2 regions of the Collinsella sp. TF11-5AC genome follow, and region 2 is predicted to be linked to the other one. Evidence: riboswitches for the same ligand, from Rfam matches in the RefSeq annotation. Region 2 holds a riboswitch; the other holds the start of a gene.
What was found. Region 2 has a riboswitch for thiamine pyrophosphate ahead of thiM (hydroxyethylthiazole kinase). Riboswitches for the same ligand answer to the same signal wherever they lie in the genome.

Region 1 (15,234 bases), on a different contig from region 2:
TGTACGCCGCCAACCACGGCAAGGACCTCATGCTCGTCAACCTGGGCACCGCCCCGCTCGAGCAGGGCTTTAACATCCTGGGCGCCCACGTGGACTCGCCGCGCCTGGACCTCAAGCAGAACCCCGCCTTCGAGGCCGGCGACATGGCTTATCTCGACACGCACTACTATGGCGGCGTCAAGAGCTACCACTGGGTCGCTTCCCCGCTCGCACTCGTGGGCGTCATCTGCAAAAAGGACGGCACCACCGTCGACATCAACATCGGTGACAAGGCCGACGACCCGGTCTTTACCATCTCCGACCTGCTGATCCACCTCTCGAGCGAGCAGATGGCCAAGCCCGCCAAGGACGCCGTCGACGCCGAGATCCTCGACGTGATCGTGGGCGGCCGCCCCGTCAAGTTTGACGAGGACGACAAGGACGCTCCCAAGGAGCCCGTCAAGCAGATGTTCCTGGATATCCTCAAGGAGCAGTACGACGTCGAGGAGGAGGACTTCCTCTCCGCCGAGATCGAGGTCGTGCCCGCCGGCCCCGCCCGTGACATGGGCCTCGACCGCTCCATGATTCTGGGCTATGGCCACGACGACCGTGTCTGCGCCTATCCGTCCATGCTCGCCCAGATCAACGTCGCCAACGTGGAGCGCACGAGCATCACACTCATCGTAGACAAGGAGGAGATCGGTTCCGTGGGTGCCACCGGCATGACGAGCCGCTTCTTCGAGAACACCGTCGCCGAGATCATGACGCTCGCCGGCGAGGATAGCCCGCTGGCCCTGCGCCGCGCGCTCGCCCGCAGCCGCATGCTCTCCTCCGACGTGTCCGCCGGCTTCGACCCGGGCTACGCCGGCAAGTTCGAAACCAAGAACGCAGCCTTTATGGGTCGCGGCCTGTGCTTTAACAAGTACACGGGCAGCCGCGGCAAGGGCGGCTCTAACGACGCCGACGCCGAGTATGTGGCCCTCATCCGCGACATCATGGACGAGGCGGGCGTGGACTTCCAGACCTGTGAGCTCGGCCGCGTCAACGCGGGCGGCGGTGGCACCATCGCCTACATCATGGCCAAGTACGGCATGAACGTCATCGACTCCGGTGTTGCCGTCCTGTCCATGCACGCCCTGTGGGAGGTCGCCAACAAGGCCGACATCTACGAGGCCTATCGCGGCTACAAGGCCTTCATCGAGCGCGCCTAACCAACCCTTCATCAGTTGCGGTGAAATACGGACTAAACTGGCCCATAAACGGCCAAAACAGACCGTATTCCACCGCAACTTCCTTTTTGGCAGAGGAGAGTCCATGCTGCAGGTCATCATTTCGCCCGCCAAGCAGATGCGTGCGGCCCAAGATGCTTTTGAAGTCCTGGGCATTCCACCTTTTGCGCACGAGACGGCTCACCTCCACCGCGCACTGCTAGATATCGAGCGGAATGAAGGCAGCGGTGGCCTGCAGGCGCTCTGGAACGTGAGTGACAAACTGCTGGGGCCTTGCCTCAACACCCTGCATGAGTTCCGGCCCATCCTGAATAAGAGCGATCTCGACAATCCCGCACTCGCCCGCCACCTCTCCCCTGCCGTCATGTCCTATCACGGCATTCAATACCAGAGCATGGCACCCGAGGTGATGGATTCCGCGCAGCTCGCATGGCTGCAAGACCATCTGTGGATCCTCTCGGGCCTTTACGGATGCGTACGCCCCTTTCATGCCGTTGAACCGTATCGGCTGGAGATGGGCGCGAAGCTTGCCGTCGACGATGCCCGAGACCTCTACGCGTTTTGGGGCGACAAGCTCGCACGGGCCATCGCTCCGGCGGGCTCCAACATCACGATCGTCAACCTCGCCAGCATAGAGTATGCCAAAGCCGTTCTGCCCTGCCTCGCGTGCGACGCCACGGCCGTCACATGCCTCTTTGGCGAAGGCATTCGCAACGGCAAGCCCATCCAGCGCTCGACCGCCAGCAAAAAGGCGCGCGGCTCCATGGTGCGCTGGATGGCAGAAAACAAGCTCGAGGATGTAAGCGGGCTCACCGCGTTCGATGTTGGCTATCGCCACTTTCCCGAGCTTTCAGACAAAAACACCCTGGTTTTCATGAACGCGCAGGCACAATAGACCCGCCGTTTCCAAACACCTCGTTACTCCGCCAAGCCATCGGCCTTTGCAATCTCGCTCGTCGAGCCATCTTGGTAGGTAATCTTAACGTGCTCCACCTCGGATACCGCAGCGCCCGCCGGGGGCTCCAAGCGCCATTCCGTCAGCGCAATGTCCATGGTCGTGGGCACGTCCCCTTGATCTTTGAGCTTCACCGTCAGCGTTTTGAGCGTCGCATCAAACGTCACGCGTTCGATTTCTTCGCCCGGAATAGACCCGCCGCTCAGCTGCAGCTGCACAAACTCGTCGCGCGGATACCAATAGTCGCCCGGCGCGGCAACGGTATTGCCGCCCGTAACCTTCACTGTCATGATCGGCAGGGCATCGTCGGCCTCGAACTCCCATGCAGCGCCGCCGCGACCACCAAACGTCCAGATACAAAAGGCAATCACCAGCACGGCAAGCACCGCAAAACCAATCGCGACCAACCCATGGTGCGCACGGCTTTCCTCGGCCGATACATCCCATTGTGTCTCTCGATATAGATGCTTGTCTTCCATGTACGCCTCCCCACAGGCACGCTCGTTAGGCCAATCGTACCCATTCGAGCTATACTTGAGCCCATTACATAAACGGGGAGCTTGCAGGACAAGACGGCAGGCTGAGACTGGGCGCGCCCGCCCTGACCCGCAAACCTGATATGGGTAATGCCAACGAAGGGAGCCGTGCCAATGAGCACACAGACCGAGCCCAAGCTCGTCACGCAAATCGACTTCGCCCGTGCCGGGCAGATCACGCCGCAGATGAAGGAAGTCGCCGAGCGCGAGCATCGCGACCCCGAGTACATCCGCGAGCGCGTGGCCGACGGCCGTATCGCCATTCCCGCCAACATCGTGCACATCAAAAAAGGCATGCGCGCCTTTGGCGTCGGTGAAGGCCTGTCCACCAAGGTCAACGTGAACTTGGGCATCTCGGGCGACAAGGCCGATGCCGCCGAGGAATGGAAGAAGGTCAAGATCGCCGAGGACTACGGCGCCGACGCCATCATGGACCTCTCCAACTCGGGCAAGACGCGCCAGTTCCGCCAGCAGCTCATCGACGAGACGCCGCTCATGGTGGGCACCGTCCCCATGTACGACGCCATCGGCTACATGGAAAAGCCGCTGGTCAAGCTCACCAAGGACGACCTGTTCGAGGTCGTGCGCGCGCACGCCGAGGACGGCGTGGACTTTATGACCATCCACTGCGGCATCAACAAGTCGGTCACCAAGACTTTTAAGGAGACCGGCCGCCTGATGAACATCGTGAGCCGCGGCGGTTCACTGCTGTTTGGCTGGATGGAGGTCACCGGTAACGAGAACCCGTTCTATGAGTTCTACGACGAGTTGCTCGAGATTTGCCACGAGTACGACGTGACGATTTCGCTCGGCGACTCCTGCCGCCCGGGCTGTCTCTACGACTCCAACGACGCCACCGAGACCGCTGAGATGATCGAGCTGGGCAAGCTGTGCAAGCGCGCTTGGGCCGCCGGCGTCCAGGTCATGGTCGAGGGCCCGGGTCACATGGCGCTCGACGAGATCGCCGCCAACATGAAACTGCAGAAGCGCCTGTGCCACAATGCTCCGTTCTATGTGCTCGGACCGCTGGTGACCGATATCGGCGTGGGTTACGACCACATCACCGCCGCCATCGGCGGCGCCATCTCCGCCAGCTCCGGTGCCGACTTCCTGTGCTACGTGACACCGGCCGAGCACCTATGCCTGCCTAACGCCCAGGATGTGCTCGACGGCCTCATGGCCACCAAGATCGCCGCACACGCCGCCGATATCGCCAAGAAGGTGCCCCACGCCCGCGGCATGGACGACAGGATGGGCCAGGCACGCCGCAAGCTCGACTGGGACGCCATGTGGAAGTGCGCGCTCGACCCGGTTACGGGCAAGAAGCGCTATGAGGAGTCCCCCGCCGCCACCGAGGGCACTTGCACCATGTGTGGCAAGATGTGCGCCGTCCGAACCGTCAACAAGATCTTCGAGGGCACCACGATCGACCTTGGCATGGAGGACTAGCCCTGTCGCCGCGGCCGCTTCTGGCGGCGAGCCGGTGCCTGTCAATTGTTGACGTGTGAACATTTGCTTGCATTTGCGTAAAGATTGCATCGCCCGCCCGGGTTCGACATAGAGTCGGCCCGGGCATCTTTATAATGCTGGCTTATAGACCCATTTGATTCCGACCGAACAAGGGAGCGAACATGGATCGCAGTAAGGTACCTGCCGTTCTATCCATCGCAGGATCCGATTCCAGCGGTGGCGCCGGCATTCAGGCCGACATCAAGACCATCACGGCGCACCGCCTGTATGCCGAGACGGCCATCACCGCCATCACCGCACAGAACACCCTGGGCGTCACCGCCGTGCAGAACATCTCCCCGGATATTGTCGCGGCGCAGATCGATGCCGTTTTTGACGATATCCGCCCCAACGCCGTCAAGATTGGCATGGTTTCCTCTGCCGAGATTATCGATGTTATCGCCGACCGCCTGAGCGCCTGGAACGCGACAAACGTGGTCGTCGACCCCGTCATGGTAGCCACCTCGGGCGCGCGGCTGATTGCCGAAGATGCCGCCGAGGCGCTCACCCGCCGCCTGTTCCCGCTAGCGACGGTTATCACACCCAATATTCCCGAGGCCATGGCCCTGCTCGACTACGAGGTCGACTCCGAGCGCACGCAGCAAAATGCTGCCATGCTCCTCACCCGCCGCTTTGGTTGCGCATCCCTCGTTAAGGGTGGACATCTTGTCAACGAGGCCAACGATGTACTGGCCGAACCCGCGCCACTCGATGACGAGGGCAACCATCTGGGAGATCCACTCACCACGTGGTTCCGCCACAAGCGCATCGAGACCGACAACACACACGGCACCGGCTGCACGCTCTCGTCCGCCATCGCCTGCGCGCTGGCCCAGGGTATGGATCTTGCCGATGCCGTCAACGCGGACAAGGCATACCTGACAGGCGCTCTGGCCGCCGGCCTGAACATGGGCAAAGGCTCCGGCCCTGTCAACCACATGTGGCAATATTAAGATTCGCAGCCCAAAACCGCCGCAAAGGGGACAGGCACCTTTGCGGTGACTCCCACAAACATCTCGATCTGTAACAGTAACTCGGCAAAATCGACCCTAGATGTTACAGATCAAGACAAACAATCGATATCGACCTAAATAATCTTAATCTGTAACATCTAGCCCGTTTTCGGCCTTGGAACTGTTACAGATCAAGACAAACAAACGAAACAAGCCCCCGCAAGGGGAACTCTGTGGTGGTTTGGGGCCGTGCTACTCACCGAGCATCTCTTGGAGCTTGGCTGCCACGGCATGTCCCAAGCTCTCGTGGCTTTCGGGCATCATATGCAGATAGTCGATATCGCCCGGCTCGGCAAACTCCGCTGCATTCAAAAAGTCGCAGCCAAACTGCTTGGCTACGTGCGCATAGTATTCAGCAAAATGCTCCGAGGCCTCGACGGAACGCTCGTCAAAATCGGTCATATATACATCGGCGATTTGCGGCTTGATCTTGATAGGTGCCATCAGCAGAATACGCGGGCAGGGTGCGACATTGGTCCAGGGAAATGCACGCACCGCGCGAATCAGTGCCATGGTGCCACGGGCAATATCGGAGGCCGTCACACCAAAGACCGTCTTGCAATCGTTAGTTCCCAGCATAATAACGATCGCATCCAGCGGCTTATGGGCCTCGAGCAGCATCGGCAGCGCGCGGATGCCGTTAAGATTGGTATCCAGATGGCACATGTCGTCGCGTACCGTCGTGCGGCCGTTGAGGCCTTCTTCAATTACATGCCAGCCCTCGCCTAAGTCACGTTGGGCCACGCCGCACCAGCGCACATCCTGCGCATAGCGCACCGCGGTGCCGTCGCGCATGCCCGCCGGATCGTAACCATAGGTGTTGCTGTCGCCAAAGCATAGAACGTTTTTCATCGTAAGCCCCTCGCTCAGTAAAAAGCCGACGGAAGCAGCCTCTCCCGTCGGCTCGGCCTATCTGTCAGCACGTACCGATTACAGGTACTTGCGCCAATCGTCCTCGTCCTCATCATCCTCGGTAGCAGCCTGGGCCTGCTCGGCGGCGCGAGCTGCCGCAGCGCGAGCGGCAACCTGGGCATAGGACTCCTCGTTGCGCTCGGGGAAGTTTGCCAGCACGTGCTCGAACTTGGCAAAATCCTCATCCCAGCGCGTAGAAGGCACGGCAAAGAAGACCTGCTTGACCTTAAAGTCGCCCGACGCGAGCTCCTTGCGGAAGAGCTCGGCCACGGTCTCTGCGTCAAAGCCGTTGTTGTCGCAGCCCCAAGCGCCCAGCACGAGCTTCTCGCGACCCAGCTCGTCGCAGATGGCAAGCACAAAGCGAATGCGGTCGCGCAGGGCATCCAGCAGAGCATCGTCGCTCACGCGATACTCCTGGCGGGCGCGCTTGACGTTGGGCGCGGCGGCCACGATCACGTCGGCGTATGCATGCACGTGGTTGCGGTCGAAGCGCACCGCAGGCACCACCAGCGCACGGTTTCGGTAAAGCTCGCAGTTGATGTTGCGGCGACGGTTCTCGCCGTACCATTTGCGCTGCTTATCGAGAACGTTGTACAGATACGAATCGGCGCACAGCGTGGCCTCCTGGCCCAGATAACCCTGAATATAGCCACCGCCCGGGTTGGTGAACGAGGCAAAGGCGAGCACGGCCATGTCGCAGAACTGCGCATAGCCACGACCGTTGTCCAGGATGGCCTGCGTGGCGGAGGCATCGAGCACGGTGACCTCGGGCAGAACCGGAGCGGGCTCCTCAGCAGGCGCGGACTCAGCTTCAGCGATTTCCTCGGCAGACTCCTCGACGGGCTCAGGCGCTGCCTCGGTCTCGGGCGCCGCCTCGGTCTCGGCAGCCTCCGCGCCCTCGACGTCCTCGGCAACCTGTTCTTCGGCGGCCACAGCACTCTGAACCTTGGCCTTCATCGCCGCGACAAAGCCGGCAGGCATACCGTCAAACTCGCGAACACCGGCAAGCGAACGCTCGATATCCTTGGCGCACGCTTCGGACACAGTTGCCACGTGACGCTCGGCGGCCTTGGCACGGGCCTCGCGCTTGGGATTGGGCTGACCCGCGCGATTAGACCTGCGGTTACGGTTCCTGTTGTCGACGTCTGCCATACGTGGCCACCTTTCCTGTCGCTGCCGCTATCGGCTTTTTCCATCCATGATACCCCGCCGCATACAAAAAAGACGGCCCCGAAGGACCGCCTTTCGCATCGATTTACACGCACGGCGAGCACCACCGCAATTCGCCACTAGTCGCGACGGCCAAGGATGTTCAGGATGCGCAGGAACACGTTGATAATGTCCACGAACAGATTGGACGCCATGAGCACGGCGTTGGGCAGTGTAGGCGGCACTGTCGTGGCAACATAGGTGTCGTAGCCAATAAAGCCGGCGAACACCACGATCACGATCAGGTCGGTGATGGTCTGCGAGACGCCCATGAACATCAGCACGATCTCAACCAGAATAGTGGCGAGCAGAATGCCAAAACCGATGCCATATACGCGCTGGAAAAACTTGGGGAACGTCACGCCCAAGGCGCCAAAGACAAAGGTGATGGCGGCCGTGGCGATAAAGGCAGTGTTGATGGTGGGCAGGTCGTAGTTGGCAAGGCCAAACGACGCGGTCAGGCCAAAGGTACTCGCAAAGATTACGTAGCCCACAAGGGACAGGCCCACGGACTGTTTGCTGGCAGCAGCCGACATCATAACCATGCCGACGATGGTCAAAATAAACGAGCCAAAGACCAGCGGCAAGGCGGCGCCGCTCATCATCATGCGCGCAAACGACATGGTGCTCGTAAAGTAGGCGCCGGCGCCCATGGCGCAAAAGCCCAAGAAGATCAGGGCAGACATGGTGAGATTGTACGCGCGCGGCGACATCTCCTTGGCGCGGCTTGCGCCGCTCTCGACGGGGCCGTTCTGATAGCCCTGGATATCGTTCATAGGTTCGTCCTTTCAAAAAGCGCCACAAATAACGGCGCAGTAGCTGACAAGATTCCTGTCATTGTACCCGAACGCCGTGCGTCCTTACCTACGGCGCTCGCCCTCAAGCGTACGGTCGAATGCCCACACCCACCAACGCATCAGGTGGGCCTGCGAGCCATCTGGTCGTTCGCGCGTCTGGTCCTCCAGATACAACTCGGTCGCGTGCCCGCCAAAACGCACCTTATAGGTTGCCGTACGGATGCCGTGAACCGTCAGGCCAAACCCAGCGGTCGAGACAATCTCGTCAATCGTAAAGCAACGACCGTCGACCCAGCAGACGGTGACCGGCACGACCTGTCCGCCCGCGAGGATGCGAGCCACGACGTCCACATACTGCTTGTGCACGCGCCGAGTTTTGCCATCTGTCTGTCGATATTCCATGTCTCCTATTATCGAACGCATGTTTGCATGTTGTAAAGCGAACAGACTGTGGTTTTGGAGTGTCGGAGCGAACGCGCGTGTCCGCATGGCGTGATAGCAAAAAGAACACCCACGGTCAACAGGGCTAATATTCAATTTTAGTGCCAAAAAATTACTTCTCCCATCAGAACTCGGCAAAGAAACCCGTAGGAGGTGATACGATTTATCATGTTTTTGTAACGTGTCTGCAAACTTCGAGAAAGCCCATATATGGACGTAACGTTCTCAACCTTCCTCGGCCAAATTGTGTCGAACCCAGTCCTTGCCGTCACCGTGATCCTCGCGTTGGGCGCCATCTTCGTCAATGGATGGACCGACGCGCCCAACGCCATCGCGACCTGCGTCACTACGCGTTGCATGCCCGCCCGCGCCGCCATTCTCATGAGCGCCGCATTCAACTTCCTCGGCGTGCTCATCATGACGCACTTTAATGCGAGCGTCGCCAACACCATCTCACATATCGTCGATTTTGGCGGAAACAGCACCATGGCGCTCGCCTGCCTGTGCGCGGCGTTGTTCTCCATCGTCGTCTACGGCGCCACAGCGTCGCGTTTTGGCATCCCCACCTCGCAAAGCCACAGCCTTATCGCCGGCCTGACCGGTGCCGCTATCGCCCTCGGCGGCGCGAGCAGCGTCAACGTCCACGAGTGGATGAAGGTCATCTACGGCCTGGCGCTCTCCATCGGCCTGGGCTTTGTCATGGGCTGGGTCCTGTGCAAACTCGTCTCGATTCTTTTCGCCGCCGCCAACAGGCGACGTGCCAATGTCTTCTTTAAATACGCTCAGATCGCGAGCGCTGCGGCCATGAGCTTTATGCACGGCGCGCAGGATGGACAGAAGTTCATCGGCGTGCTCTTTTTAGGCGTGGCCTTCGCAAACGGCCAGACCAGCGTCGGCGATGCCGGCATCCCCATCTGGATTATGCTGCTGTGCTCGGCCACCATGGGTATCGGCACCAGCGTGGGCGGTGAGCGCATCATCAAGTCCGTCGGCCAGAGCATGGTTAAGCTCGAGAAGTATCAGGGCTTCTCCGCCGACCTCGCGGGCGCCGCGAACCTGCTGCTTGCCACCCTTACCGGCATCCCCGTGTCCTCCACACACATCAAGACCTGCGCCATCATGGGCGTCGGTGCCGTCAAGCGCCTCTCGGCCATCAACTTCGGCGTCGTCAAGGACATGATGTTCACCTGGTTCTTCACCTTCCCCGCCTGCGGACTCATCAGCTTTGTCATGGCCAAGCTGTTCATGATGTTCCTCTAGTCAAACCGAACGTCCATCTGGACCGCAACACTTCGCCCACCCGTCTTCGCCTCGAAAGGACCCACCCATGGCAAAGAAACCCGATTCGTTCTACTTTGACAACTACGTCGCCTGCGCCGACCTTGCTGTCCAGGCCGCAGAGTTGCTCATCAAGATTTTTGAGAACTTTGATCCCGCGCAGATCCACGACATGCTCGAGGAGATGCATGCGATTGAGCATGCGGCAGACAAGAAGCACCACGAGCTCGAAGACGCCCTGCTCACCGCCTTTATCACCCCGCTCGAGCGCGAGGATCTGGATCTGATGAGCTGCGCGCTCGACACCGTGCTCGACCGTATTGAGGGCGTCGTGCAGCGCGTCTACTTCACCAACATCCAGAGCATCCATCCCGACGCCATCGTCATCGCCCACAAGGTGACCGACGCCTGCCGCGCCATGAAGGACCTGATGGTCGAGCTGCCCAACTACCGCAAGTCCAAGACGCTGCGCGAACTGGTCATTCAGATCAACACCATCGAGTCCGAGGCCGACGAGCTCTACATCAACGCCATGCGCAACCTGCACGTCAACGGCAAGGACCCGCTCGAGGTCATCGCTTGGCGTGACGTATATGCCTTCCTGGAGTACTGCGCCGACTGCTGTGAGAATGTGGCCGATGTCGTGGATTCGATTGTCATGAAGAACAGTTAATTGGGGGTACATGTCCCACCGGTCGCGGGCCCGGCCACTAATAACCTTTTTCACTCCGGCTGCAAGCAGAGTCGTCAAAAGGTTATTAGTGGCCGGGCCCGCTCCCTTATGCACCACCATTGGGAACTTTGGCTGATAGGTTTAGCGCAATGGGGGTTTGGCTGAAGGGACCTTTGGTATCCGTTCGGACACTTTGGCCCTTGATGAGCGTTTGGCTGATTGCTGCTTTGGGTACTGTTTGGGTTACTTTGGGTTTGGTTGATTTTTAATTGTTGGAGGGCTTGTATGTCTTATTTGGATCTGGCTCGGGGTCGTTATTCTTGTCGCGAGTTTGAGGATCGTTCTGTTGAGCAGGCTGTGGTGGATGCCATTGTTGAGGCTGGGCGTATTGCTCCTTCTGCTTGCAATAATCATCCTTCGCGTGTGATGGTGCTGGATACGCCCGAGCTGTTGGAGAAGGCTGCTGCTTGTCAGCCTCGGTTTGCTCGTGATGGGTCCATCTTTGGCGCTCCGCTCATTTTCCTTGTTTGCAGCGTTACCAATGATGCTTGGGTGCGCCCTTATGACCAGATGAACTCGAGTGCCATCGATACCTCGATCGTTTGCGATCAGATGATGATGGAGGCCGAGGAGCAAGGCTTGGGAACGTGCTGGGTGTGCCATTTTAAGCCCGAGGTGGCCCTTGAGCAGTTCGACCTGCCCGAGGGTGTCTATCCCTATCATATGCTCGTCTGTGGCTATCCTGCCGACCATATCGCCGACCCCGAGCATCGAGAGGCTCGCACCATTCCCCTCTCCGACTTCCTCCTCAAGTAGATTTTTGGGACATGCCTTAAAATCTACCTTCTACCACGCGCCCTTCGCCGAGTTCTGCGCCACCGCATCCAGAGCTCGGCGTTTTGTTTTCCAACCCGCATGCATCCAAAAAAGGAGCCCACTAATGCGAGCTCCTCTTACGGACACTAGATTGTAGTTCTGGTGCTAGTCCAGGTCGTCGGCGGCAAAGTTGTCGATCGGGGCGAAGGGATCGGCCACGGGGACAACCGGATCGGCGACGGGCAGCGGCTCGGCGGCGGGAACGGTCACCGCGGGAGAAGCGGCAGAACCGACCGGCGTGGAGGCCATGAGGTCGGCCGGGAAGGAGTTCTGGGCGTCGTCCATAAAGTGCTGGATGAGCTTGAGATACTCGGCCTTGAACTCCTCGCGGGAAGCCTTCAGACGGTCGATTTCCTCGAGCTCGGCCTGCTTCTCGGTCAGAGCCTGGCGGATAACCTCGCGGGCCTTGGCGTCAGCCTCGTTGCGGATGCGATCAGCGTTCTCGTTGGCGTCGTTGACAATTGCCTCGGCGGTCTGCTGGGCAGCGATCAGGGCAGCGGAGATCTGACGCTCCTGAGCGGAGAAGTCGGGTGCGGGAGCGGCCACAGGAGCAGCGGGAACGGCCTGAGCGGCGGTATCCTGGGCCTGGGCAAGCTGAGCCTGCGCGTCGGCAAGCTGCTGCTCGGTGGCGGTCAGGCGACCCTTAAGATCAACGATCTTGGCAAGCATAGCGTCAACCTCGGAGGACAGCGTCTCCAAGAAGACGTCGACCTCGGCAGGATCGTAGCCACGCTTGGCCTCAGAGAAAGTCTGAGCCTGGATGTCTGCAGGGGTAATAGCCATAACAAGTCTCCTTTTTCATCGCCTCGGCGCTACACGCCCGACGTAAGTTACTAAGTCAGTTCTATACGAGTATACCTATAAGAAGCTGCAGAATCAGCCTCTGCACCAACTGCAACGCAATAATCGCAACGACCGGCGAAAAATCAACGCCGCCCATCGGCGGGATAAACCGACGAAAGAGGTTGAGCCACGGGCCGCAGACGCTATCGAGCACTGCAGCGATATCCTGCAGCAGGCCGCCCTGCTTCATGGGAATCCACGTCATAAAGCAATAGACCACGATGAGCGTGGAGTAGAAGTTGAACAGCGTGTTGACCAGCTGGACAATGGTGTAGATGTTGATGAGAATCTCCTCGTCTTGTCTTTACTTAAGGTAGCCGTCGGCACGAAGCTTCTTGAGATCGGAATCTTTGACCTCGCAACCGGCGGGCAGCACCATGAACACGCGGTCGCCTACCTCCTTGACCGTGGCGCCCAGACCGCAGGCAAAGCCGTAAGAGAAGTCCAAGACGCGCTTGGCAACTTCGGTGCGTACGCCCACAAAAATCAGTGCGACAGGCTGCTTGGTGCGAACGCGGCGCACCACGGTCTCCACGTCGTCATAGCTCTCGGGGCGCAGGACATAGGCCGGCAGCTGCGGCGTGGCGTTGATGATATTGCTCGCATAGGCCGAGGCATCGCTCGGTGCAGGCGCGGGTGCAGCGGCGGCACGGGCGCGGGTGTTCTCGGCGTAGCTCGACGGCGTGTCATAGGCACCAGGACGATAACCGCTCGCAACACTGTCCTGCGAGCGCGAAGGCGGGTTATACGTCGTGGCATGGCGGGAGTCATCGCCGACCAGCTGACCGGAGCGCGTATACACGGCAACCGACTCAGCTTCACCACGGCGCGTCTGACCAAGCAGGCCGTTGCTCGGCTCGTCTTGGGTGTAGAAGCCCTCGCCCGAAGCACCGCTGTAGCCGTTGCCCTGATAACCATCGTCATAGCCGTCATCGTAGCCGTAGTCGTCGTCCTGGCCATAACCCTGGTCGTAACCCTGCTGGCCGCCCAGGTGCATCTTATTTTTAATCTCGTCAAGGAAGCCCATGGTTGTGTCCTCTCGCGGTTTAGTGCAGGCGCCCCGATAATCAGTGCGCACTTCAGAGCCTTATTTTACTGCAAACTCCGGGCTAAATACTACCCTGCCCAGGCGAACGAGCGTAGAGCCCTCCTCAAGGGCAGGCTCAAAGTCCTCGCTCATGCCGCAGGAAAGCTCAGGCAGGTTCAAATCGGGATGCGCCGCCTCCAGCTCATCCCTCAGCTCACGAAGCCCCGCAAAGGTGCGGCGTGCCACATCCTTATTCCCCCGGGGCGCCATAGTCATAAGCCCCTGTACGCAAATTCCCTCAAGTTCCGCAAGCTCACCCGCGGCGGCGCGAATCTCATCGGGCGAAAAGCCTCCCTTCGACTCCTCACCACTCACATTGACCTCGATGAGCACACACTGGGGGCCGGCGAGCTCGCCTGCCTCAATCTTGCGGACAGCACGGCTCGAGATCGCCTGCGCCAGATGCAGCGAACCCACCGAGTGAATCAGCTCGGCTGAGCCCAGCACCGCATTGATCTTATTGGTCTGCAGGTTGCCGATCATATCGAAGCGCACCTCGGGCAGCTCCGGATGCTCCGCCAGACCCGTGAGCTTGCGAACCAGCTCCTGCGGGCGGTTCTCGGCAAAATGGCGATACCCCGTCTGGATGGCGGCAACGGTCTCATCGACACCAACGGTCTTGGACACGGCAATGAGGCGCGCGGCGTCGTGGGGGCGGCCCGCGCGATCGAGCGCCGCATAAAAACGTTCCAGAATCTGCTCGCGGCGAGCGCGCATCAAGTCCAAATAGTTATCCATTGCTAATCGCCTCCGCTGACAGCCAAACAAGTAGTCCCATGCTAACGCAAGAGCGCGGCCCCGCATGTGCAAGGCCGCGCTCACTTAGGTATTTACAATCTTTCGACGAACGGGGTCACTTACTCCTCGTCGTCCTCGCCATCGTCCTCGTCCTCAAGATGATCGAGCAGGTAGCGAAGACCCTCGCTGACCTCGTTAGCGGGCACCTTGGCAACGTAGCGAGCGTCGACGGCGGGCCTCATGATAACACCCTCGCCCGAAGGCACGCGCATGCTCTCGAGCTCATCCTCGTCCACACGGGCGATATCGCCGGCGTTCATACGCTGACCAGTCAACAGGAAGGTCAGACGGCAAGCGGCATCGATGGAAATGGAAGCGATGCGATCGAGGTAGCGCGAAACCATGATGGCGCGGCGCAGGTCGTCATAGTTGCTGTCGTCGTCCATAAAGTCGCCCGTATCCATACGGTTAAAGGTGCGGAAGAACTTCTCGTAGGCGGCGTGCACTGGCTCGTCCTCGACGGCCAGGTTGCAGATGATGGACATGTCATTGGTGACGAGCGCAGAAAGCGAAGAGCCCAGCACCTGGTAAACAGCTTCGGCCTCGGCCTCAACCGTACCGACGAGCTCCTGGGGCAGCGAGATGTCGGCCTTGATCATATGACGCGTGGCACGGCAGATCTGACGGACCTTATCGGTCATGCGCTGCAGGTTAAAGTCGACGTAGATGATCGTCTGAAGCAGGCGGAAGTCGGAGGCGACCGGTGACTGCGTGGCGATCAGGTTGTAGCAGACGGCCTCCAGGTTGGCGCAGCGCGCGTCAATCGAAAGCGTACGTTTCTTGGTCTTGGTGGCGAGCTTGCGGTCGTCGGTCACATAGGCCTTAACGGCATCGTGGAGGGCCAGATCGACGGCCTCGTAGATGCTCAGCATCTCGTGGCGGGCCTCGATGAGCTGACGGGAAAACAGTTTACGCATGGTTCACTCCAATCAGTTGGGTGCGGTCATGCCGCCCGCACAGTGAATACGCACCGGACCAGGTCCGATCGGCTTGGGACTAGTCGCACCGATCAGCCAAAGCGGCCGGTGATATAGTCTTCCGTCCGCGAGTCCACCGGGCTGGTGAAGATCGCGTCGGTTTGACCATACTCGATGAGCGT
Region 2 (15,234 bases):
ATGAAGTTGGTCCTAGCGCGATCGGCCTGGGGCGCTTCGATGCCGGCGGACTTTCCCGCCTCGATGCAACGCAGCAGCCAGGCCATGTTTTTGCCGATGTTTCGCATGGTGGCAAGGCCTTCGGCGTCCTGGGCGGCCTCGCCCGGCATGGCGCCAAAGACGTTGTTCCAGTAGGTGGATGCCACCACGGGCATCTGGTTGATGGTGAAGTACTTGTTGAGCACATCGAAGGTGGTCGACGTGCCACCGCGACGGGCAACGGCGACAGCGGCGCCCGGCTTGTGCGCAAAGGCCTTGCTGCCTGCATAGAATGCGCGGTCGAGTGCCGAGAGGATGCGTCCGCTGGGATGTGCGTAGTAGACGGGCGAGCCAAAGACAAAGCCGTCGGCCTGTTCGGCGGCAGCGATCAGCTCGTTGACCACGTCGTCGTCAAAGGTACAGCGACCGCCAAGCTTGCCGCACTGGCCGCAACCGATGCAATCGCGAATGGGCTTGGCGTCCAGTTGAAACGTCTCGGTATCGATGCCCTCGGCCCTAAGTTGCTCGGCGACCTCGGCGAGTGCGCGGGCGGTGTTGCCGTTTGCCTTGGGGCTGCCATTGACCAAAAGAACCTTCATCACAAACTCCCTCTGCTGTCGGTGACTTCTGCGGAGGATTATCGCACGAGAGGGCAGATGGCGCGGGGCGCGATGCGAAACGGCTTGTGTTTCACATCGCGCCCTACGTCGCTAGTCCAGCTTGGTGCCCGGTACCTGCGGCGCCTCTTTAATCAGCGCATTGAGTTCGTTCAAAATGGAAACGGGCTGTCGGTCGACGGCGTCCAGATGAAGCGTCGCCACGCGAAGGGGCGGCTGATATTCAAATGAGCCAAGGAGCACGGGCGATCCCAAGAACCGTTCGATTTCGTCTGCAACCGCGTCGGTCTCTTCGGGATCAAGCTCGTCAAAGAGCGCCACGAACATCGGTCCGGTCGAGCGGAACAGACGACCCTTGCCGCGCGAGCAATCCATGAGGCAGGCGGCGCTTTCTGCCAAAACGCGGTCGCCTGCATCAAAGCCAAAGCGGGCATTGACCTGTGCGATTTCGTCGATTTTAATGGCGATCAAGCCCGCGTTTCGTGCCACGCGACGCATCTCGCCAATGGCGTTGACCAGGGCGTGGATATCGCCCAGACCGGTCACGGAATCGGTCGTATCTGCCAAGCTTCGGTTGGTGACAATGCCCACATACATGTTGGGCTCGGTATCGGTGCCGTCCAGGCGGTAACCCGTGCAGTCGCAAAGCGCGTATTTTCCGGCGGTATTCATGACGCGATACTGCATGCAGTGGAAGTGCCACGTGCCGTTTACCACCATATCGAGCTCGGCACGTACGTTGTCGCGGTCTTCGGGGTGAACACGGGCAAGCCATATATCGAGCGAGTTGTAGGGATGCTGGGAGGGTAGGTCAAAATCGCGCACGGCATTAACCGACCATTGCGATTCGCCGGTGTCGAGGTTAATGATGAACGGATAGCGTGTCTCGGAGCTCATGGAGATCGCTTGGAACACTCGGTCGTTGCAGGGGGGGGTTGTTCGGTGATCGGGCGTTGCAGCGCATCGCCTTCTTCCGGTTGTTGCACACGGTACATGAGCTTGTAGCGATACATTTTGCGGTCGGCGTCCTTTGTCATCTGGCGACGCGTATCGCCTGCAAGTGGGTCGACGCGCGAGCAGCCAAAGCTAAAGCTGGCGATCATGGGCGCCTTGCCGTCCGATGTTGCCTCGATAAGATTGGCACGCGTCCGCTCCAGGCGCTGCTCGAGCTCGGCTTCGTCTGTCGTGGGGGATATAAGTACAAATTCGTCTCCACCGATACGGAACAGCAACTCATCGTGCTCCATTGTCTCGGTGAGTGCGCGGCAGATGCTCAGAATGTAGCGATTGCCCTCGGCGTGGCCAAACTTATCGTTGCAATGCTTAAGGCGGTCGATATCGATATAGGCGCAGGTGAAGGGGGTGCCTTTGCGCCAGAGCTGATCGACATGGCGGTCGAGTCCGCCACGGTTGCCAAGATTGGTGAGCGAGTCGATATAGGCGCCGTGCTCAAGCAGCTCGCGTTCTTGTTGCAGGATGGCGAGCGTTTTCTGCAGTTGCTCACCGATGGCACGCAGCTCCGGGGGCAGCGCGGCAACATCGAGCTCGGTGGTTGAGGCCCCGTTCGCAAGTCGCTGAAGATGAGCGATGATTGATTGCTCGCCCAGGCGATACGACTCGTTCATGATGGATTGCCTCCTTGGATGGAACAATGGTTTGTATCTTACTCCCAATTCGGTTTAGATTGGAGTATTAGTTAGCTCATGGGAACAAACGCTCCCCTCGACGGTGGCGTTTGCGTGCGAGCGTATTAGTTGTTGTCGCCACCATCGAGCAATGCCTCAAAATCCTCCGCCTGCATGGGGCGGTAGTAGAGGAATCCCTGAGCGTAGCGGGCGCCCATGTGGCGCAGCATGTTTGCCTGCTTGTCCGTCTCGACGCCTTCGATCACAACGGGCAGATGGAGTGACTGCGCCATCTCGAGCATTGATGAGATGATTTGCACGCTGCGGCCCTCATCGCCGTTATCGGGCACAAACGTGCGATCGAGCTTGATGACGTCGACGTTGACGTTCTTGAGCATCGCGAGCGTGGACTGGCCGGTGCCAAAATCGTCCATATAGGTCGAGAAGCCGCGGGTGTGCAGGTCGGCCGTTAGTTTATCCACGGCCTCGGACTCTCCCGTATAAGCTGTCTCGGTGATCTCGATGCGCATGAGCTCGGGCGGCAGGTTGTATTGGGCGGCGAGCGCTCCCATATGCTCGGCAACGTCGCAGGCAAGGATATCCACGCGCGACACATTAAGCGAGATCGGAACCACACGAAGCCCCCGATTGATGCGCTCGCGCAGCCACAAGGCAACGCCCTGCCAAACGTATTTGTCGAGCGTCACCACAAAACCGCTTTCCTCGAGAGCGGGGATAAAGGTGGCGGGCGAAATGAGGGAGCCATCCTTGTCGATCCAGCGCGTGAGCGCTTCGGCGCCAATGATCTCGCCGGTTTCCATGTCGACCTGGGGCTGCAGGTAGTAGGTAATACGGCCGTTGGAGAGCGCGTACTGGAATTCGGTCAGCGTGCGGTGGAACGAGATTTCGCGCTCGTACTCCTCGGGGCGGAAAATGGCAATGCGCTCCTTAAAGTCGTTTTTTGCGCGCCGATTGGTAAACATGGCCTTGGCCTGCGCATCGATGGTGATTTTCTCGTTGGAGTCGATGGGGTAGACGCCCATGGACGGCCAGAATCCCACGCCGTCATCATACTTGGCCACGGCCTGGCGAACGCGGCTATAGATCTGATGGACGGTGTCGTGTTCAAAGGGGATGAGTATGCAAAAGTCGTCTTGGCCCCAGTACCCTGCGACGCCCATGTTGGCATTCTCGATGTCCTTGAGGACCGTGCCCACATCGGCGAGCATGCGGTCGCCCTCGGCCTGTCCGTGCCATTCGTTGAACAGTCGCATGTGTCCCATATCGACGGTGGCGATACACCAAGCGCCGTTGCGCCTTGTCTCGAGAAATTCGTTGGCGCGGCGCATAAACACGCTGGGTCGATAGAGACCCGTGAGCGGATCGATGCGTTCGGCGATGGCGCTTTTGCGCTCCACCTCGGGTATGGGGAGGCTGTCGTTGGGAACAAGCCCGCCGGCCGTGCGAATGCGACGGTCGAGTTCGCCTAAAACGGCGGCCGTTTGATTGGTCAGGTGCTCGTAAAAGGCCGGAACGACAAGACAGACGGGGGTAATGGTGTCGTCCGCGATTCGAACGGGAGCGAAAACGGCCTCTTTGAGATGTTGGATCAGTTGCTCGAATGCTTCGTGATCCAAATTGTTGCTAAGCACGACGAACTGGGCGTTGCGTGAGCGGAAGACGCGACTCCTGCCGCGAGTAATCGACAGCATGCGGCCTGCGTATTCGGCGAGCATGTTGTCGACGGCCTCGGCCCCGTAGAGCTCGTTGAACTTTGCCGTGCCGCGAACGCGCACTGCTATAAGCCCCGTCTTGCAACGGTCGCGACGGCAGGCATCGATAGCGTTGATCAGCGTGCGCTGCGTTCCGAGGCCCGTGGCGGCGTCGACGGTCTCGGCAAGCGAGTGGTTGACGAGCTCGCCGACATAGAGCGAGGGGACATTTCCGTCGCCGTCGATACGAAACCCGCGAGCACGGCCGAGGATGTAGTCGCCGGCGGCGTTGCGCACGCGGTACTGCATGACGTGGCGATGTTTGGAGCCGTCATAGATTTGGTCGATGTCGTTGGTATAGGCCTCAAGGTCATCGGGATGGACACGCGTTTTCCAGTAATCGTGGCAGTTGTCTATATGCTCCGAAGGAAGACCAAGATCGCGCAAGGCGCCTTGTGACCAAAGGGTTCGATGTTTGTCCAAGTTCTCGATAAAGAAATATCGGCCTTCGTTGAGCATCGAAAGGGCGTCGAAAATGCGATCGCTTATTTCGAAGTCGTCGGTGTGGGCTTGTGCGATATTGCGTCGATCAAGGTGCACGGCATGACGTAGCTTGTAGTCGTACATGCGATGATCGGCATCGTTCGTCAAGCGATTGGGGGCTTCGCCCAGGGCGGGGTCGGCGTGTGCCACTCCGTAGCTAAACGAGTGAGGCATCTTGGAAGCGTTGTTTTCGAGCAGTACCGTTCGGCAGTGTTCCAGACGTTCGGCAAGGTCGTCCTCGGTCGCAATCGTAGATAGGATGGCGAACTCGTCGCCCCCCAGACGAAATGCCGCCTCGTCCACCTTCATATACAGTTTGAGATAGAGGCTCACCTGCAAGATATAGCGGTTGCCCTCGTCATGTCCAAAGATGTCGTTGCAGTGCTTAAGGTTATCGATGTCGATAAACGCCATGGTCACGGGCAGTTCCTGCTCCCAGAGTTCCTCTAAGGAACGGGTAAAGCCGCCGCGGTTGCCAAGTCCGGTGAGCTCGTCGGTAAAGGCGGTCCTGATCAGATCGTCCTGACGCTCCAGAAGGTCACGGATGGTCTTTTCGAGCGTTTCGGTATTATTGCTGGCGTTATCCATACTGTAAGCGGCTTTCTGAGGTCGGGGCGGATTGCGTCGGGCGAGCTCGTTGTGCACATGCGTTGCTGCTCAACGCCTTGCGTGTTTCCAAGCCCCCGCCTTGCTGCGTCGTTGGGTTTATTTGTCGGTTCGTGCTCTCGGCTGATAACTACTGAGTAGTATAAACAAGTGTATGGAATTATGTAGGGGTGCCCATGTTGCGGGCGGCCATTATTCGCCAAACGGTAACGCGACGATGTTCGATGAAAATGCGACTGAGACGATATTTGTTGATGGGTATACTTGTTCCGTTTTAAAACGCAGGAACGGAGATGGTCGCATGGCACAGTCAAATATGACGCGCACGGTGGGGCTGGCGCTCGAGGGAGGCGGCTACCGCGGTATGTATACGGCGGGCGTGCTCGACGTTTGGATGGAGCACGGTTTGACCTGCGACCATATGGTGGGCGTCTCGGCGGGCGCGGCATTTGGCTACAACTTTAAATCGCGCCAGATCGGCCGCGCCATTCGCTATAACAAGGCCTATTGCGCCGACAAACGCTATGCGAGCGTGACCAGCTGGCTGCGAACCGGCGATATGTTCAATGCCGATTTTGCCTATCACGAGGTGCCCATCGAGCGCGATCCCATCGACCTGGAGGCGTATCGCGCCTGCCCCATGCGGTTTACGTGCGTGTGCACCGATATCGAGACGGGCAAGGCCGTCTACCACGACCTGCCCTATGGCGACGAGCGGGATATCGAGTGGATCCGGGCATCGTCGGCGATTCCTGTGGCGACGCGTCCCGTTGCTATTGACGGGCATAAGTATCTGGATGGTGGCGTGGCTGATTCTATTCCCAGCGCATGGCTGTTTGCGCAGGGGTATGACCGCAATATCGTGGTACTCACGCAGCCGGCGGGCTTTGTGAAGCAGCCCAACAGCGTGATGCCCATGCTGCGGCGCGTGTTCCGTCACTATCCGGAGTTTGTTGCAGCGCTTGAGCATCGGCATGAGGTCTACAATGCCACGCTCGATGACCTGGCACGTCGAGAGGCTGCCGGGGAAATCTTTGTGGTGCGGCCGAGCGAATCGGTGAAGGTGCCGTCGCTGTGCCGCGAACCGGATGAGCTCGAGCGCATCTACCAGGTCGGCCGCCACGATGCAGAGGCGACTTTGCCGGCGTTGGAAGCGTATCTGGCGGGGTAAGGGTCGCATACGGAAAGCGCATCCCGGAATGGAGGCCCAAACTGGGATGCGCTTTCCATTGCTGAAGATATGAGGCTGCGAATCAGCTGTTCGGCCTATGCCTATGCCTGCTGCCAGGTGTCGACAAGCTCCTTGGCCGCGGCGTAGGGATCGTCGGCGCTGCAGACGGCGCTCACCACAAAGAAGCCGTCGACGCCGGTTGCCTTAAGCTGCGGCAAGTCGGCCGTCTTAACGCCGCCGCCCACCACGATGGGCACGGGGCTTGCCGCGTGGAGTGCGGCCAGGTCCTCAAAGCTCTTGGTGATGATGGAGCCATCGGCTGCGCGTCCGCAGTCGCGCTTGGTCTCGGTCTCGTGGAGCGGGCCGATGCCCAGGTAGTCGACCAGACTCATGTCGGCGGTCTTGACGTACTCGAGCATTTCCTCGCAACGGGCCGAAAGGCCCACGATGGCGTCGGGGCCCAGCAGCTTGCGACAGACCTCGACGGGAATATCGCTCTGGCCCACGTGCACGCCGTCGACCGCAATGCCCTGCTCGCGTGCGGCGAGTACGCAGTCAAGGCGGTCATCGATCAGCAAGGCGACCTGACCGGTCTTGCCGGCCTGTGCGATTGCCTGCGCGGCGTCGCCGGTCAGCGCAATGATCTCGCGGGCGCTTGCCACCTTGGAGCGCACCTGAATGCAGGTAAAGCCGGCGTCGAGCGCCTGGGCCACCACATCGCCCACGGGGCGTCCGAGGGTGTTTTCGGGGCCGAGCACCAGATAGGCCGAGATATCAAGGTTGTCGCGGATGCTCATCGTGCTTCCTCCTGCTTTTTGATCTGCGCTTCCATGCGCTCGAGTTTGCCGGTCATGGTGTCGGTAAATCCAGGTCGAATATCGGCTTTGAGCACGACTTCGGTTCGGATGCCCTTGTTCGCTAACACAAAGGTCGCGTCGCGCACGACCTGCATGACCTCGTCCCAGTCGCCCTCGATCTCGGTGAACATCGAGGTGGTGCGGTTGGGAAGGCCGCTCTCGCGAATGACGCGCACGACCTCGGCGACCTCGGCGGACAGTTCATCGCCGGTGCCGCACGGGGCGATGGCCACAGCGACGAGCGTGTTCATGCCGGCATTGGTTGCGGGCTCGGACATGGCTTATGCCTCCTCGAGCTCGAGTTGGTTATCGGCGATGTCTTGGGCGGTTGCGCGGTAGAGCTCGTCGATAAAGGCGACCTTAAAGCTTGCCGGGGCATCGGCGACGGCGGCGGCACGCGTGCCGGCGACGTTGTAGACGGCGGTACCGCAGACGGCTGCCGTAAACGGATCGGCAGCGCAGGCGTACACGGCCAGCACGCCGCCCTGCGAGCAACCGCAGCCGGTAATCTTGGACATGAGCGGGCTGCCGCCGTGGGATTTGGCCACGGTCGTGCCGTCGGTAATCAGGTCGACTTCGCCCGAGACCACAACGGCGCCGCCGGTGTAGCGAGCGAGCGCCACGGCGGCATCGCGGGCGGCGTCGACCGTGTCGGTGGTATCGACACCACGTACGCGGCTCAGATCGGCCGACTCGCCCTCAAGACCCCACAGGCCGGAGAGTGCGATGATCTCGGAGGCGTTGCCGCGTACGATGGCGGGCTTGTACTGCTTGAGCTCGTTTACCAGCTGGGTGCGCAGGCTACCGATGCCCAGACCCACCGGATCGAGCACCCAGGGCTTGCCGGCGTCGTGTGCCGCCTTGGCCGCGCGGGGAATCGTCTGCTCGTAGATGGGGAAGAGCGTGCCCATGTTGAGATAGATGGCGGCGCCGCCGGCAACGAGCGCCTCGCCCTCGTCGGGCAGATAGACCATGGCGGCCGAACCGCCCACGGCGAGCTGCGCGTTGGCGACAAAGTCGATCGTCACCGTGTTGGTGATGGAGCCGGCCATCGGATTGGTGGCTCGAATCTCCTCTACGGCCTTGACCATATGTTGCTTAAGCTGTTCCGAATCAATCACTGCACATGCCTCCTTGGCATAGAAAAGGGGCGCTGTGCATAGACAGCGCCCCTGTAAAGGCGGCATGCTCCCTACGCCAGCATTAACTGACAGGTTCAAAGGATTGGGCCCTATGCCCTCTCAGCCTTGTGGTTTGCACCGCCGGCACTCCCGCATCGAATCTGTTGTTCCCTATACTAGCGCACCTGCCAATATGGGACAGGTTTATTTTGGCAGGTGGCAACAGGGGCGCTGCATTTTCCCAGATAAAACCTGCCAAGATAAACCTGTCCCTTATTGGCAGGTCGTTACAATAGACGGGATAAAGAATGACCGAGGGGACCTTATGATCAAACTTGTGCTGACCGATATGGACGATACGCTGATTCCTGCTGGACACGATGGCGCCAGCGACTGCGCCATCGAGGGCATTCATGCCATGCAGGCGGCGGGCCTGCATTTTGGCCCGGTTTCGGGTCGCCAGCCGTCCGCGATGAGCTGGATGTTCCGCAATCGCTCCGAGTGCTTCTCGACCGGTGCGTTTTGCAACGGCCAGGTGATGTTTGTCGATGGCGAGGCGGTTGCCTCGCGCGCAACTGATAACGATGCCCTTATGCGCCTGGCCGACTACCTGGAGCAAGAGACCGACGATACCTATTTGAAGGTCTACCGTCTGGGTGATGACTTTTGGGACAACGACGCCTATTGCGTGACAAGCGATCCCGAGCGTGTGCGTCGCGCCATGGAGTCAGGCGGCAACGCGTGGCTCAAGGGCGAAGAGGCTCCCTGTCGCCCTGTCGTTGACGATGCCCCGGCATACAAGGCGAATATCTGGAGTGCCCGTTCGCGCGAGGAGCTCGCCGAGCTGCGCGAGCGTGTTGCCGCCGAGGTGCCGGAGCTCTCGCTCGTGTTTCCCAACAACCGCGTGCGCCTGTTCGACGTTCTTCCGACCGGCTGGGACAAGGGCTGTGCTGCGCTGGAGCTGGCGCGCGCTTTGGGCCTGACGCCCGACGAGGTGGCCGTATTCGGCGATTCCGATAACGATTTGCCCATGATCGATGCCGTTCCCAATTCCGTTGCAGTCGCCAATGCCAACGAGGCCGTCACGGCTGCCGCGCGCTGGCATATCGGCGCTGCGGCAGATGATGCGGTTGCCGGGGCTCTGCATCAGATTGCCGCCTGCGCCGCGACGGGGGAGATGCCGTCGTTTATGCGTCAGATGGACGCGACGGGTTTCGACGTCACGAACGTCTAGGGAGAAAGCCATGAAGCTCCAGCAGCTCAGATATGTCGTCAAAGTTGCCGAATGCGGCAGCATCACCGAGGCCTCGCGCCGGCTCTTTGTGTCGCAGCCTTCGATTACCGCGTCAATTCGCGATCTCGAAAACGAGATGGGTGTACACATCTTTGAGCGCACCAACAAGGGCGTCATTGTGTCCGAGGAAGGCGAGACCTTCTTGGGCTACGCGCGCCAGGTGCTCGACCAGGCCGACCTGCTCGAGGGCAAGTACAAAGGCACGTCCGAGCAGGTGCCGCACTTTAGCGTGAGCTGCCAGCATTATTCCTTTGCCGTTAATGCATTTGTCGATGTGATCCGCGAGTTCGATGCCGCGCGCTACGACTTTACCCTGCGCGAGGAGCAGACCCACGAGATTATCGAGGACGTCGCGCATATGAAAAGCGAGCTCGGCATCCTGTATCTGTCGGAGCACAATCGCGAGGTCATCGAGCGCATGCTGGCGGCCAACGAGCTCGTATTCGAAGGACTCTTCTGCGCTACGCCGCATGTCTTTGTGTGCTCCGACCATCCGCTGGCGGGTCGCTCGAGTGTGACGCTCGAGGACTTGGAAGACTACCCGTTCCTGTCCTATGAGCAGGGCAGCTACAACTCGTTTTACTATTCCGAGGAGCTGACCTCGACCTTTGAGCGCCGCAAGAATATCCGCGTGCGCGACCGTGCGACGCTGTTCAACCTAGCTATGGGCCTTAACGGTTACACGGTGTGTTCGGGCGTGATCAGCCATGAACTTAACGGCCCCGGCATTATCTCCATTCCGCTCGATGTAGACGAGTACATGGAGATCGGCATCATCACGCGCAAGAACACGACACTTACGCGCTACGGGCAGGCCTATATCGAAGCGATTCGTCAGCACATCTAGACTGCTGCGTTCTGCACGGGTCAAATCTCTTTATGGCAGTCCCAACTAATATAGGAAGCATCTATATCAAACTGTTATAAACGCATATTTTACGATGTCCATATGAGCGCTCATACTCTGTCCCAGTAAAGCAACCAATGCAAAGGGAGATATCTATGAGCACTTCGATTCAACCGAACGCGCCGTTTCGTGCCGATATCGTCGGCAGTTTTCTTCGTCCACAGGCTGTAAAGGACGCCCGTGCCGCCTATGTCGCGGGTAAACTCGACGCTTCCGGCCTTAAGGCCGTCGAGGACGAGGCCATCCGCGACTTAGTGGCCAAGCAGAAGGCTGCCGGCCTGCAGGTGATTACCGATGGCGAGTTCCGCCGCAGCTACTGGCACCTCGATTTTATGTGGGGCCTCAACGGCATTGAGCGCCGCGCCTCGCGCACGGGCTACATGTTCCACGATGAGGAGACTACCGCCGACACCGCCGTGGTAACCGGTCCCATTAGCGGTGAGAATCATCCGTTCGTCGAGCACTTCAAATTTATCAAGTCGCTCGAGGGAGAGGGCCAGGTCGCGCGCCAGACCATTCCGGCGCCGATCCAGACGTTCTCCGAAGTCACACTCGACCGCTGCGATGGCCAGCAGGAGAGTCTGCACGCCGTCTACAAGACCGACGAAGAACTCGTCGATGCCATTGCCGCAGCATACCGCACCGTGATTGCTGACCTGTATGCCGCGGGCTGCCGCAACATCCAGTTTGATGACTGCACCTGGGGCATCTACTGCGATACCGACTTTGTGTCCAAGACTGGCATGAGCCCGGTTGACCTGCAAAGGGTGAGCGAGCTGGGCGTGGCGCTCAACAACGCCGCCATCGAGGACAAGCCCGACGACCTCGTCATTAACACGCACGTGTGCCGCGGCAACTACCACTCTACCTATGCTTTCGAGGGCGGCTATGACCCCATCGCGCCGTACCTGTTTGCACATGAGGATGTCGACGCATTCTACCTGGAGTTCGATACGCCGCGCGCCGGCGGTTTTGAGCCGCTCAGCTACGTTGCCCCGGGCAAGAAGGTCGTGCTGGGCTTGGTGACCACCAAGGCCGCAGAGCTCGAGAACGAGGATGTTATCGTCGAGCGCATCCGCGAAGCCGCAAAGTACGTGCCGCTCGAGAACCTGTATCTGTCTCCCCAGTGCGGCTTTGCCAGCTGCGAGATTGGCAACAAGCTGACCGAGGACGAGCAGTGGGCAAAGATCGCCCTGGTCAAACGCATCGCCGAGCGCATCTGGAAGTAGTGCTGCCGTTCGCAGGGGCGTCGTGGTCGGAGCGGCATGCATCGCGTACAATGGTTCGGATCGTATCGTTCGGGCAGGTAATCCGATATGCCCGAGCGCCCTTCCATTATGAAAGGACATCCATGTCCCAATCCTCGACGCCCGCCGTCGCCGATGCCATCTACGATGCGTCGTCGCTCGGTCGCCCGCGCATGTTCCTACTCGGTCTGCAGCATCTATTCGCGATGTTCGGTGCCACGGTGCTCGTACCCGTGCTCACCGGTCTCTCGGTGTCGGCGACCCTTTTGTTTGCCGGCCTGGGCACGCTGCTCTTCCACTTCCTATCGCGCGGCAAGGTGCCAGCGTTTTTGGGATCTTCGTTTGCCTTTATCGCGGGCTATGCCGCCATCGCGCCCAACGGCGAGGCCGAGCTTTTGCCCTACGCCTGCCTAGGTGTAGCCTGTGCCGGCCTGCTCTATCCGGTGCTGGCGGCCCTGTTTCGCGCGTTTGGTGCCAAGCGCGTTATGCGCTTCTTCCCGCCGGTAGTGACTGGCCCCATCGTCATTTCCATCGGCCTGATCTTGGCAAGCTCTGCCATCGCCAACTGCCAGACCAATTGGCTTGTTGCCGTTGTCGCTGTGGCGGTGATCGTCATCTGCAACATCTGGGGCCGTGGCATGGTCAAGATCGTGCCGATTCTGCTGGGCGTTGTGGTGAGCTATGCCGTTGCGACTGCGCTCGGCGAGGTTGATTTCTCGGGCGTCGCAGCCGCTCCCTGGGTTGGCTTGCCCGTCGTGTGGGATAACACCGTGTTTGCGCTCTTTGGCCCGCAGTTCGATAGCGGTCTTGCCACGACGGCCATCATCACCATTATGCCGCTGGCCTTTGCGACCATGATCGAGCATATCGGTGACATCTCGGCTATCGGCTCCACTTGCGAGCGTAACTACATCGCCGATCCTGGCCTGCATCGCACGCTGCTTGGCGACGGCCTGGCGACCATTCTCGCATCGCTCTTTGGCGCTCCGGCTAACACCACCTATGGCGAGAACACCGGTGTGCTTGCCCTAACGCGTGTGTTTGACCCGCGCGTGATTCGCATTGCCGCATGTTGTGCCATTGTGCTCTCGTTCTGCCCCAAGTTCGCGGCTGTCATTGCGGCCATGCCGGCGTGTGTAATCGGCGGCGTGTCGCTCGTGCTCTATGGCATGATCAGCGCCGTGGGCGTCCGCAACCTCATCGAGAACCAGGTCGATTTCCAAAACAACCGCAACGTGCTGGTGGCCGCCCTGGTGCTCGTGCTTTCGCTCGGCATTGCGTACAGCACCGCCGGCGCCATCGTGCTTGAGCTGGGCGGCGTGACGATTTCGCTTTCCGGCCTTGCCGTGGGCTCGCTGGTGGGCATCGTGCTCAACGCCATCCTGCCGGGTAACGACTTTGAGTTTGACGTCTCCGAGCTTGAGGAGGCTGCTGAGTAACAACTGCGTCCAGCTAAAACAAGATATGGTGCCCATGCGTATATGCGCGTGGGCACCATTTTTAATGCGTCAGTATCCAGTGGATGCCGCGGGCCATGCGCAAGTCGGTCTGGGAAAAGTGATTGCCGGGGTTGAGCTCCAGCGTCGTGGGAATACCACGTTCGCCGAGCAGCTTTTCCATTGCGCGCGTATCGTCGAGTACGTGCCGCATCATGCGGTTGGGAGTCTTGGTCTCCTTTTTACCGAGCGACAGATAGACAGCCTGCGGGCTGCCGGCAAATGGCGCCGTGCTGGCGCGATCGACAAAGTCGGGAAACCATAGCGACCCCGATGCGCTCGCGGCGCGGTCAAATGCGTCGGTTTGCCAGAGGGACCAGAGTGCGAAGAGGCCCGCGAGCGAGTAACCGGCAATGCCACGCCAGGTGGGCGGCTGAGGAAGCGATGACTCGACCTGGGGGATTATCTGATTCAGCAGCTCATCAAGAAAACCGGCAGCTTGGCCGCCGAAAGGCTCGGCATCGCGTACGGTCCCGTCGCATGCCCAGGGGCTCAGCTCGCGATTCCAATCGAGCCCGCCAATGGTGACGAGGGCGAATGGCGGACAGTCGAGCTCTCGGCAACACTTATAAACCTCGCTGCCGTCGCCCACGACCACAGGAAGGTAGATGACAGGCGCGCTTTCCGTATGATTCGAATAAACGGTTATCTGCTTTTGATGCGCTTCCATGACGGGCTTCTCTCAGTGTTGTGATATCGGCAGCCCCAATTGTCGCACGCCAGCGTATGCCGGTTGGGCTAGACCAAAGACAATCTCGTGCATCCCCTGCGGACGCATATGGAAAACGCCACCGCCGGAGGGGAGCTCGGCGGTGGCGTTGTTAAACGGTGCTGGGGCTCGGGGCCTTCGCGGGAGCTGCCATGTGCGCAGAGGCGTCTAAGAGCGCTTACGGCTCGCCATGGTGCCTGCGGCGATAGCGGCTGTTCCCGCAAGGACGGTTGCCACGATGGCCGCACCCGAGGTGTCGCCGGTTGCCGCGAGCACGCCGGTAGTCTTGGCTTTCGTGGTTGAAGCCGCAACGGCCTTGGTCGGCTTTGAGCCCTCAGGCTTGGGGTTCTGCTTGGTCTCGTCGGGCTTGGGGTCTTCCGGCTTGGCTACCTCGGGAGGTGCGATGGTCGTGCTTTTGGCGACTGCTTTGATATAGAGGGAGTCGACCGTGGCGTCGCCCGTGCCGATGGCTTGGCCTGCTTCGTAGATGCCGTCACGGAGCTTGCGATAGTCAATGACCTTGCCGCCTTCGGGCGTCTGGATGGCGGCGTTCTCAATCTTGATGGTGCCGATTGTCTTGCCGTCAGCGCTCATGGCACGGGCAAAGATTGCCGCTGTATCTCCTTCGACCGTTACCTTGCTGCGGATGATCGAGATGACTGCGGGTGTGACGCCCTCGCTGGTCTGGGCGATGATGCCGATGTTCTCGCCTTGGGGTTCGCGCCTCGTCTCGCCATCTTGGTTTTCGCTGTAGGGGATGGGGCCGTCGCCGTTCTCGACATAGCGGGCTATGGCCTTGACAACGGAGTCGCTGATGTAGATGTGGCCACCCTTCTCGTTGGGTCGATCGTTTCTGGTGGAGAATGCAGCCGAAACCTCGCCTTCCGCAAGCGCGTCCACGGTGGAGCCGTTCTTGACGACGATATCGTCTTGGTAGGTGAAGAGGGCAATGGCGCCACCGTATCTGCCTTTACTTGCACGGACTGTCACGTTTGCATGATCGAGCGTGATGCCCTTGTGGGCATAGACGCCATATTCAACACCGTTTACGTTGAGGGAGGCGTTTGTGGCTGCGAGGCTGCCCTTGGCCTCGACGGCAGCGTCTTTCTCGGAGCTTGCCTCGACCGTCCCGCCACCCTTGATGGTGAGGTTCTTGTCGGTTCCAATACCCTTGTCCTTGGTAGCCCTGGCGGCGACGGCTCCGTTGTCGTCAATCGTGATATTGCCGTTTGCCCTGATGCCATCCGATGCACCCGTGGCGTTGACGTTGCCCGAACCTTTGATAGCGAGATCACCCCCGGCATTGATGGC

Region 1: it holds a riboswitch for thiamine pyrophosphate, as region 2 does, so the genes downstream of both, thiC (phosphomethylpyrimidine synthase ThiC) here and thiM (hydroxyethylthiazole kinase) in region 2, are expected to answer to the same signal.

The regions. Positions count from the first base shown of each region.
Region 1 covers NZ_QSQO01000004.1:100,167-115,400, forward strand. The annotation lists gene DXD16_RS03475 (aminopeptidase) at 1-1,190, shown strand, start outside; gene DXD16_RS03480 (YaaA family protein) at 1,294-2,103, shown strand; gene DXD16_RS03485 (hypothetical protein) at 2,127-2,642, opposite strand; TPP riboswitch at 2,706-2,821, shown strand; gene thiC (phosphomethylpyrimidine synthase ThiC) at 2,814-4,148, shown strand; gene thiD (bifunctional hydroxymethylpyrimidine kinase/phosphomethylpyrimidine kinase) at 4,331-5,161, shown strand; gene DXD16_RS03500 (SGNH/GDSL hydrolase family protein) at 5,414-6,073, opposite strand; gene DXD16_RS03505 (TIGR02452 family protein) at 6,152-7,285, opposite strand; gene DXD16_RS03510 (Bax inhibitor-1 family protein) at 7,423-8,118, opposite strand; gene DXD16_RS03515 (hypothetical protein) at 8,203-8,541, opposite strand; gene DXD16_RS03520 (inorganic phosphate transporter) at 8,791-9,840, shown strand; gene DXD16_RS03525 (DUF47 domain-containing protein) at 9,908-10,531, shown strand; gene DXD16_RS03530 (nitroreductase family protein) at 10,817-11,347, shown strand; gene DXD16_RS03535 (DivIVA domain-containing protein) at 11,513-12,190, opposite strand; gene DXD16_RS03540 (YggT family protein) at 12,252-12,539, opposite strand; gene DXD16_RS03545 (cell division protein SepF) at 12,555-13,277, opposite strand; gene DXD16_RS03550 (YggS family pyridoxal phosphate-dependent enzyme) at 13,338-14,075, opposite strand; gene DXD16_RS03555 (PhoU domain-containing protein) at 14,195-15,052, opposite strand; gene pstB (phosphate ABC transporter ATP-binding protein PstB) at 15,145-15,234, opposite strand, start outside.
Region 2 covers NZ_QSQO01000014.1:39,071-54,304, forward strand. The annotation lists gene DXD16_RS07180 (flavodoxin family protein) at 1-617, opposite strand, end outside; gene DXD16_RS07185 (diguanylate cyclase domain-containing protein) at 729-1,532, opposite strand; gene DXD16_RS07190 (GGDEF domain-containing protein) at 1,529-2,260, opposite strand; gene DXD16_RS07195 (EAL domain-containing protein) at 2,386-5,103, opposite strand; gene DXD16_RS07200 (patatin family protein) at 5,423-6,292, shown strand; gene DXD16_RS07205 (thiamine phosphate synthase) at 6,394-7,089, opposite strand; gene DXD16_RS07210 (thiamine-binding protein) at 7,086-7,427, opposite strand; gene thiM (hydroxyethylthiazole kinase) at 7,431-8,270, opposite strand; TPP riboswitch at 8,322-8,432, opposite strand; gene DXD16_RS07220 (HAD-IIB family hydrolase) at 8,596-9,504, shown strand; gene DXD16_RS07225 (LysR family transcriptional regulator) at 9,515-10,411, shown strand; gene DXD16_RS07230 (5-methyltetrahydropteroyltriglutamate--homocysteine S-methyltransferase) at 10,567-11,700, shown strand; gene DXD16_RS07235 (uracil-xanthine permease family protein) at 11,823-13,157, shown strand; gene DXD16_RS07240 (alpha/beta hydrolase) at 13,219-13,884, opposite strand; gene DXD16_RS07245 (hypothetical protein) at 14,092-15,234, opposite strand, start outside.